DNA from 2 places in the Oceanicoccus sp. KOV_DT_Chl genome. Region 1 is predicted to be linked to the other one. Evidence: predicted binding sites of a transcription regulator. Region 1 holds the regulator's gene; the other holds the start of a gene.
The links. Region 1 encodes PhoB, which activates phosphate uptake and scavenging genes when phosphate is short. Its sites were predicted from a motif close to TGTCATAAANNTGTAACA; they were not measured.
Positions count from the first base shown of each region.

Region 2: the regulator PhoB is predicted to act here: its motif matches at 2,333-2,350, upstream of gspC (type II secretion system protein GspC).

Region 1 covers NZ_FQLF01000007.1:78,072-82,284, forward strand. Annotated here, with positions in the region: gene phoR (phosphate regulon sensor histidine kinase PhoR) at 55-1,374, opposite strand; gene phoB (phosphate regulon transcriptional regulator PhoB) at 1,484-2,182, opposite strand; gene UNITIG_RS21595 (YgiQ family radical SAM protein) at 2,399-4,213, shown strand, end outside.
Region 2 covers NZ_FQLF01000002.1:435,693-439,905, reverse strand. Annotated here, with positions in the region: partial or broken gene oadA (sodium-extruding oxaloacetate decarboxylase subunit alpha) at 1-816, shown strand, start outside; gene UNITIG_RS24100 (sodium ion-translocating decarboxylase subunit beta) at 841-1,302, shown strand; gene UNITIG_RS24095 (sodium ion-translocating decarboxylase subunit beta) at 1,274-1,444, shown strand; gene UNITIG_RS24090 (sodium ion-translocating decarboxylase subunit beta) at 1,410-2,135, shown strand; gene gspC (type II secretion system protein GspC) at 2,564-3,520, shown strand; gene gspD (type II secretion system secretin GspD) at 3,625-4,213, shown strand, end outside.

The DNA.
Region 1 (4,213 bases):
AGAGAGAGACGAAAAGACAATTAGCAGATGGGCCCGTATTTACCGACAGCGAAATCAGGCGGATTCAGAGCAATCAAGCACTCGCAGCTCAGGGAACAGGCAGCAAAAAGTACTACCCTCGCCCACCGTACTCGATATTTTTAGTTCCGCCTGATGACGCAACAAGATATGTTTCACAATCGCTAAACCAAGGCCGGTCCCGCCAGTCTCAATCGAACGGCTATTGTCTACCCGATAAAAGCGTTCGGTTAAGCGGTGTAAATGATGCGCCTCAATACCACCACCATCATCAACAACCTCCAAACAAGCACCTTGAAGACTTCGATACCAGCGTACGTTAATATGGCCTCCATCGTGAGTGTACTTGGCCGCATTCATAATTAAATTAGCAAATGCACTATGAATTTCATCACTGCTGCCCTGTAACTGAAGACTATCATCACACTCGATTGTAATATGGCGCTCAGTTGTGACTGCCGCCAATACCTCTTCTCTAATTGCCTCGATTATCGGGCGGATAAAAATTGGCGGCTGTTCCTGCGCCTCAGGTACAGACTCCAATCGGGACAATGTAATCAAATCATGGATTAAGGTTTCCATTCGCTGAGACTGGCTAAGCATTTGCTGAATCACCCGTCGCCAACGTAGATCATCTGATAACAACTGCTCAGCGTCAGCATCGGCCAGAGTCTGCAAATAACCATTAATAACCGTTAGCGGGGTACGTAATTCATGAGAGACATTAGCGACAAAATCTTTACGCATTTGCTGTAAGCGATCTGTTTCAGTGACATCCCGGGCAAAAAGCAAGCGACTACCCTGACCAAAGTAAGTGATATTGATTAACAGCTTAAAATGATTGTTATACGGCGAGGTTAACAATAACGGCTGCACATAATCGTTGCCGTCAAAATAACGAATAAAATCAGGGGTACGAATTAAATTTACTAACTGCTGCTTGGTATCTTCAGGAAAACGCAAGCCCAGAAACTTTTCTGCCGCAGCATTACTCCATTCAATATTGCCACGTGTATCAATTAACACCGCACCGTCTTCTAACGATGCAAAAGAGTCCTGTAAGTAACTTACCGCAGCTTTTAAGCGTTCATGCTCTTCTTTAGCTCGTCGCTGTAATTGATAAATACCATCAAAAACCTCGCCCCATAGCCCTGTACTTTCGGGCGGCGCCAGATCAATACTTTGATCAAGCCACTTCTGAATTCGTCTTAATTGATAAAAAGTCCACGCTATATAAACCAGAGTGGTCAGCAATACAGCGGGGAGCAGCAGGGAGAAAGGCCAGCCAATCAAAGCAGCTAATACAAGCAGCAATAGTAAATTGCGACATTCGATTTTCCAATCGACAGTATGCATGGTTCAGTTCACCAATAAACAGCCACTAATTAGCAGGCGCGGCTTTGTGTGCGGGTGACAATATTGTAGGCGGTTTTGCCATGGCAAAACACAGTAATGAAGAACAATTTTAGCTAGCTGTAGAAAAACGGTAGCCGGTGCCTCTAACCGTTTGTACCAAGTCGCCGTAATCGGCCTTATCTGTCATCAACGCTTTGCGTAAGCGGCGAATATGTACATCAACGGTACGCTCTTCAACGTATACATTACCACCCCACACCTGATCGAGTAACTGGCCACGACTATAGGCCCGTTCCTGATGCGTCATAAAGAACTTTAATAATTTAAACTCGGTGGGACCAATACTTATCGGCGCTTGATCAATAAATACGCGGTGACTCGAAGGGTCCAATTTTAAACCTGAAACTTCAATGGCATCCTCCTCCTCGATAGCACCCGCTCGACGCAATACTGCCTTAATCCGCGATAACATCTCTCTTGGCGCAAAGGGCTTGGTGATATAATCATCAGCGCCGACATCCAAACCTTGAATCTTATTATCTTCTTCGGTTTTTGCTGTCAGCATAATGACAGGCAGGCGGCTGGTCATTTCATCTTTACGCAAACGCCGCAGCAACTCTACCCCGGACCCTCCCGGCAGCATCCAATCCAGTAACACCAGGTCTGGTGGATTATCAATAATTTGTACGTGAGCCTGCTGAATATCACCGGCCTCCGAACAATCAAAGCCCGCCATCTCCAGCGACATACGTATCATTTCCCTGATGGCGGCTTCATCATCTACGATCAGAATTGTCTTACCTTCCATTTAAATACCTGTAGCTGTTCTCTCAATAGCTGATGATTAAAGCCAAAGTTTATGACAGCAATATGACAAAGCTAAGCAAAAATCGCAATTCTGTGGCTATTTAATGACTTATTTATGACGAATAGACCAGTAAAACTGCTGGCTTTAATACTTTACCCGCTACATTCAAGTATAATGACGGCCGTTCAATCCTGCTGATATCTCCAAACCACACACATGAAATCGTCAACATCCACTAGCCAAGAATTATTCTCCTACCGCAAATACTGGGCGGAGTGCTTTGGCCCTGCACCTTTTCTGCCCATGAGTCGGGCAGAGATGGATACACTGGGCTGGGATAGTTGCGACATTATCATCGTCACCGGCGACGCCTATGTGGATCACCCCAGCTTTGGCATGGCCGTTATAGGTCGCGTATTGGAAGCGCAGGGCTTTCGCGTAGGAATTATTGCGCAACCGGACTGGCGCTCGAAAGATGCCTTTATGACGCTGGGCAAACCCAATCTTTTTTACGGTGTCGCCGCTGGCAACATGGATTCCATGATCAACCGCTACACCGCTGATCGCAAATTGCGTCACGACGATGCTTACTCCCCCAATGATGAAGGCGGCAAGCGACCTGACCGCGCCGTGGTTGCCTACTCCCAGCGCTGTAAAGAAGCTTACAAAGGCGTACCCATCATTATCGGATCCATCGAAGCCAGTTTGCGTCGAATTGCCCACTACGATTACTGGAGCGATAAAGTAAAACGCTCCGTGTTGATGGACTCCAAAGCCGATTTACTGGTTTACGGCAACGCCGAACGCGCTATTGTCGAAGCAGCTCATCGCTTGGCTGCCGGTGAGCCGATTGGGCAAATACGCGATATTCGGGGCAGCGCCTTCGTCCGCAAGGGTATTCCTGCTGGCTGGACGGTGATTGATTCAACCCAAATTGATAGTCCGGGGAAGGTAGAAAAACATCTCAACCCTTACGAAGTTAGTGACTCCGGCGGCAGTAAAGATTGCGCCATTGAAGATAAAGCAAGCGATAAGAATAGCGATATTCAAACCGTGACCATCATCGACCCGCTCAGCGCGCGAAAAAATAAACTCGACCGCAGCAAAACGGTGATTCGACTGCCTTCCTACGAAACCGTAAAGAATGATCCTGTTTACTACGCCCACGCCTCCCGCGTTTTACACCTGGAAACTAATCCGGGTAATGCCAGAGCACTGGTGCAACGACACGGTGAACGCGAAGTGTGGTTAAACCCACCACCGATTCCGCTCGAAACTGACGAACTGGATAATGTGTTTGACCTGCCCTATCAGCGCGTCCCTCACCCCAGTTACGGTGATGCACGTATTCCTGCTTATGAGATGATTCGCACCTCGGTGAATATCATGCGCGGCTGTTTTGGTGGCTGTACGTTCTGTTCCATTACCGAGCATGAAGGCCGCATTATTCAAAGCCGCTCCAAAGAATCTATTCTGCGGGAAGTTGAAAACATTCGCGATAAAACCCCCGGCTTTACCGGCATAGTGTCAGATCTCGGCGGCCCTACTGCCAATATGTGGCGGTTGAATTGTAAAAGTAAAACGATAGAGGAGAGCTGTCGTCGCCTGTCCTGTGTTTACCCTGGTATCTGTAGCAACCTTGATACCGACCAAATGCCATTGGTGGACTTATATCGTGAAACCCGCGCCCTACCGGGCATTAAAAAAGTATTAATTGCTTCCGGCTTGCGCTATGACCTTGCGGTAGAAACCCCGGAGTACGTGCAAGAACTCGTCACCCACCACGTCGGCGGCTATTTAAAAATAGCCCCCGAACATACCGAGGGTGGGCCGCTATCAAAAATGATGAAACCCGGCATCGGTACTTACGAGCGCTTTAAGAATATGTTTGAAAAATATTCCAAGCTGGCGGGCAAAAAACAATATTTAATTCCCTACTTTATCGCCGCCCACCCGGGCACCAGCGATGAAGACATGATGAATCTGGCGCTGTGGCTAAAGAATAACGGCTTTCGGGCTGATCAAGTTCAA
Region 2 (4,213 bases), on a different contig from region 1:
CGGTTTTAGCAGAAATCCCTAAAGTGCGTGAAGATTTAGGTTTTATTCCGTTGGTGACACCGACTTCGCAAATCGTTGGTACTCAAGCAGTAATGAATGTCATCTTTGGCGAGCGTTATAAGTCTATTTCAAAAGAAACAGCGGGTGTACTGAAAGGCGAGTATGGCGCGACGCCGGCACCGGTTTAACACTGAGTTACAGCAACGGGTGTTGGATGGTGCAGAAGTGATTACCTGCCGCCCAGCTGACTTGTTGACACCGGAAGTTGAACGATTAACCACAGAATTAAAGCGGGTCGCAGCGACAAAATCACTTTGGCGGCGGGTGAGAATGAAATTGATGATGTGCTGACTTACGCGTTGTTTCCTGAAATAGGTTTGAAGTTTTTACAAAACCGCAATAACCCTGAAGCCTTTGAGCCGGTACCAACAGGTGCCGAAGTGGTTGCCGCACCTGCGCCGGCTGCTGCGATCCATCGGTCTATACCGTATCGGTCTCCGGTCAGAGTTACGTTGTGCAAGTGGCTGAGGGTGGTGATATTTCCAACATCACTCCCGTTGCTGCTACAGCGTCTGCCCCGGCAGCAGCGCCTGCGGATGGTGCTGGCAAACCGATGATCGCGCCCTTGGCGGCAATATATTTAAGGTCAATGTCGCTGCCGGTGACTCGGTGCAGCAAGGCGATGTGATTATTATTTTAGAGGCCATGAAAATGGAAACGGAAGTTCGCGCGGCCCAGACGGGCGTGGTGGGCGCAATCAGTGTCAAAGAGGGGGACTCTGTCTCTGTCGGCGATATCTTATTAACCATCGCCTAAGCGGGAACTTGTAATGGATAGTTATTGTCGCTTTGGTATGACACCGGAATTTACCAGATAGTCCCCGGTCAGTTTGTGATGGTGGTGGTTGGGTTGCTGTTGCTTTATCTGGCGATCAACCGCAAGTTTGAGCCGTTGCTATTAGTTCCCATTGGTTTTGGCGGCATTCTGGCCAATATTCCGGGCGCGGGAATGGCTTTTTCAGCAGTGGAAAACGCCATCAATTCTGGTGATCCGGAAGTCTTGGCGGAGATCGCCAAAAGCCTGGGTGTTGCCAGCTGGGAGGCCGGCAAAGAGCTTTACCATGCTTATGAAACGTCAGCGGGTGCAGCCCATGTGGCGGCGGTGCAGGTTGCCGGTGACCATGGCTTTGGTAACGGCATGCTCTACAACTTTTATACCGTGGCGATTGCCAGCGGCGTTGCACCCCTCGTTATTTTTATGGGGCGTAGGGGCGATGACGGATTTTGGTCCTTTGCTGGCTAACCCTAAAACCCTATTTTTGGGAGCTGCTGCCCAGTTTGGTATTTTTGCGACTGTGCTTGGGGCGGTTGGCTTAACGTCAATAGGCTGGATGGATTTTAGTCTCGCGGATGCCGCGGCGATTGGTATTATCGGGTGGTGCTGACGGCCCTACGGCTATCTATGTGGCAAGTTTGTTAGCCCCGGATTTGTTAGGTGCAATTGCAGTGGCGGCCTATTCCTATATGGCGTTGGTGCCTTTTGATCCAGCCACCGATAATGAAAGCGTTGACCACCGAAGCCGAGCGCAAAATCGTGATGGTGCAGCTGCGACCGTCTCCAAAGTTGAAAAAATCTGTTTCCCATTAGTCTTGTTAATATTGGTGGCCTTGTTGTTGCCTTCAGCAGCACCCTTATTGGGAATGTTTTGTCTCGGAAATCTGATGCGTGAATGTGGTGTGGTTGATCGTTTAAGTGACACTGCGCAAAACGCATTAATTAATATCACCACTATTTTTCTCGGCTTGTCAGTGGGCTCCAAACTGAGTGCGGACAAGTTTTTGGATTTAAATACGCTGGGGATTTTATTACTGGGCGTGGTGGCGTTTTGTATTGGCACCGCCACCGGTGTGCTGATGGCTAAATTGATGAATCGGCTCTCATCCAGCCCGATTAATCCATTAATCGGTTCGGCGGGGGTGTCAGCGGTGCCGATGGCTGCGAGAGTGTCTAATAAAGTTGGTTTGGATGCAGATCCGCAAAATTTTCTGCTGATGCACGCAATGGGCCCCAATGTAGCGGGTGTTATCGGCTCTGCGGTAGCTGCCGGGGTGATGATTAGTCTGGTTGGAGGCTAGTGCTTGGAGTGTCTGGGATTTTCACGGTTGATAATTATACTAGTGGCCTGAAAGTCTTCTGTTAAGCTGCGATTATGTTGACGTCGGTCAGTAAACTGGCGTCGACGCTTATGGCTCAAGTCCAGTCTTGGGTTTCGGCGTTTTTCGCAGCCTTCTCTACGATCCTGGCCAGTGCGGCGATTAATGAAAAATCGATGTGTCATATTACTGTTATCTTGTTGATTTAAGATGGTTTGTTGTTATTTATAGCCGGTATTGCTTGTTGCTAGTGCTTAGAAAGTGAGCAGCAGGGTTCTTAATACTAGGCGATGTTTTGCTGATTTCCAGTAAGGTGTGAATTTGCCGCATTTTGGTATGGCTTGCAGGGTTCCACTCCCTTGGTATGGCCCATATAATGGTGCCCTAATTATAATGATAGAGGTGGTGGTTTGACCGCAGAGCATGTGACGGCGCGATTAACGTCGATGGCGCAGCAATTGGCAGGCACTGCCGCAGCCTTGCCAAGCAAGCAGATCCATAATGCTTTTTGCGCGGTTATTGGTATCTGGTTGCTAGTGGTTCTGGTCCAGCTAGCCACAGTACTTATCAGTTCCCCGGCCAATGAGGTATCGGTAGTTCCCGATAGTGGAAGTGTGGTCGTAGCACCCGTCGAAAAGAGTGTCGATGTTGCCAAACTGCAGGCGCTGGACTTGTTTGGTCAGGTGGGCAGTCTGATAGAGCCAGTAGTCAATTCCATGCCCAGTGACGAAGTTGAAATTGATGCGGCGGTGACCAAATTAAATTTAACTCTTGAGGGTATTGTGCATACCCCAGATGCAACCGGCTCGGTGGCAGTAATTGTCTATCAAGGTAAGCAGGATCAATATGCGGTGGGCGACAAGCTGCCAGTAGGTAATAAAGTGGTGCTGGCAAAAGTGCTATTGGATCATGTGATTCTCGATAATGTTGGCAGCTATGAGTCGCTCTGGTTGTACGCAGAAGAAAAATCTAATGGAAAGTCGACACCCAGTGTGGTCACTAGAATCAATAAAAGGCCGGGGGTTACCGACAAACGTAATGATACCAAAGCCACTGATCTAGCAGCTGATTATCGGGATCGCTTGTATAAGAACCCGAGTTCGCTGGCTGAAGTGTTAAGGATTTCTCCGGCGCAAAGAGACGGCCAAATGGTAGGTTATCGGGTTAGCCCCGGTCGTGATCGGCAACAGTTTTCCCGCTTGGGTTTTAAAACTAATGATATCGTGACATCGATCAATGGTATTGAGTTGAATGAGCCGTCGAAGGCGCTGGAAATTTATAAGTTAATGCGCACCGCAACGCAGGCATCTTTTGTTGTTGATCGTAATGGCGCCTCAGTTGAAGTGTTAGTGGCATTGGAAGAATAAGGTGTTGATTGCTGGCACGGTGTGGTCAGTATCAACATAAAATATAAGTACAGTATTTTGATCCCGTTGGTTCGGGGTTTATTATTTAATTGGGTATGGAGTTTATGGTTTTATTCAAGCAGTGGGTGGCGAATAGTCGTGTGCTCGCATTAGGCTTAGTTTTGGGTTTAGGTGTTTGCTTAACGGTTAATGCGCAGCCTGACAGTGATGATGGGCAAACCTGGACTGTTAATTTTAAAGAGACAGATATTCATGAGCTAATTCGCTTTGTTGCCAAAGCTACTCAGAAAACCATCATCATCGATTCGCAGGTTAAAGGTAAAGTGCAGGTTATTTCTGCTAAGCCGGTGAATAGCAAACAACTCTATGATTTGTTTTTATCAATTCTGGAAATACAGGGGTTTGCCGCTGTAGAGTCAGGTGAGGTGGTGCGTGTTATTCCAATGAAAGACGCACGAACCGCTCCGGTGCAAGTGGTTACGAATGATGTTGCGGCGAACAGCGAAATTATCACCCAGGTGATTCAGTTAGAGAATATTTCTGCAGCAAAATTAATTCCTGTGTTGCGACCATTGGCTCCGCAGCAAGCACACATGGCGGCTTATGCGCCCAGCAACGCCATTATTATTTCCGATACCGCAGCCAATATTGCCCGTATCAAACAAGTCATTAACAGTATCGATTTATCGGCTA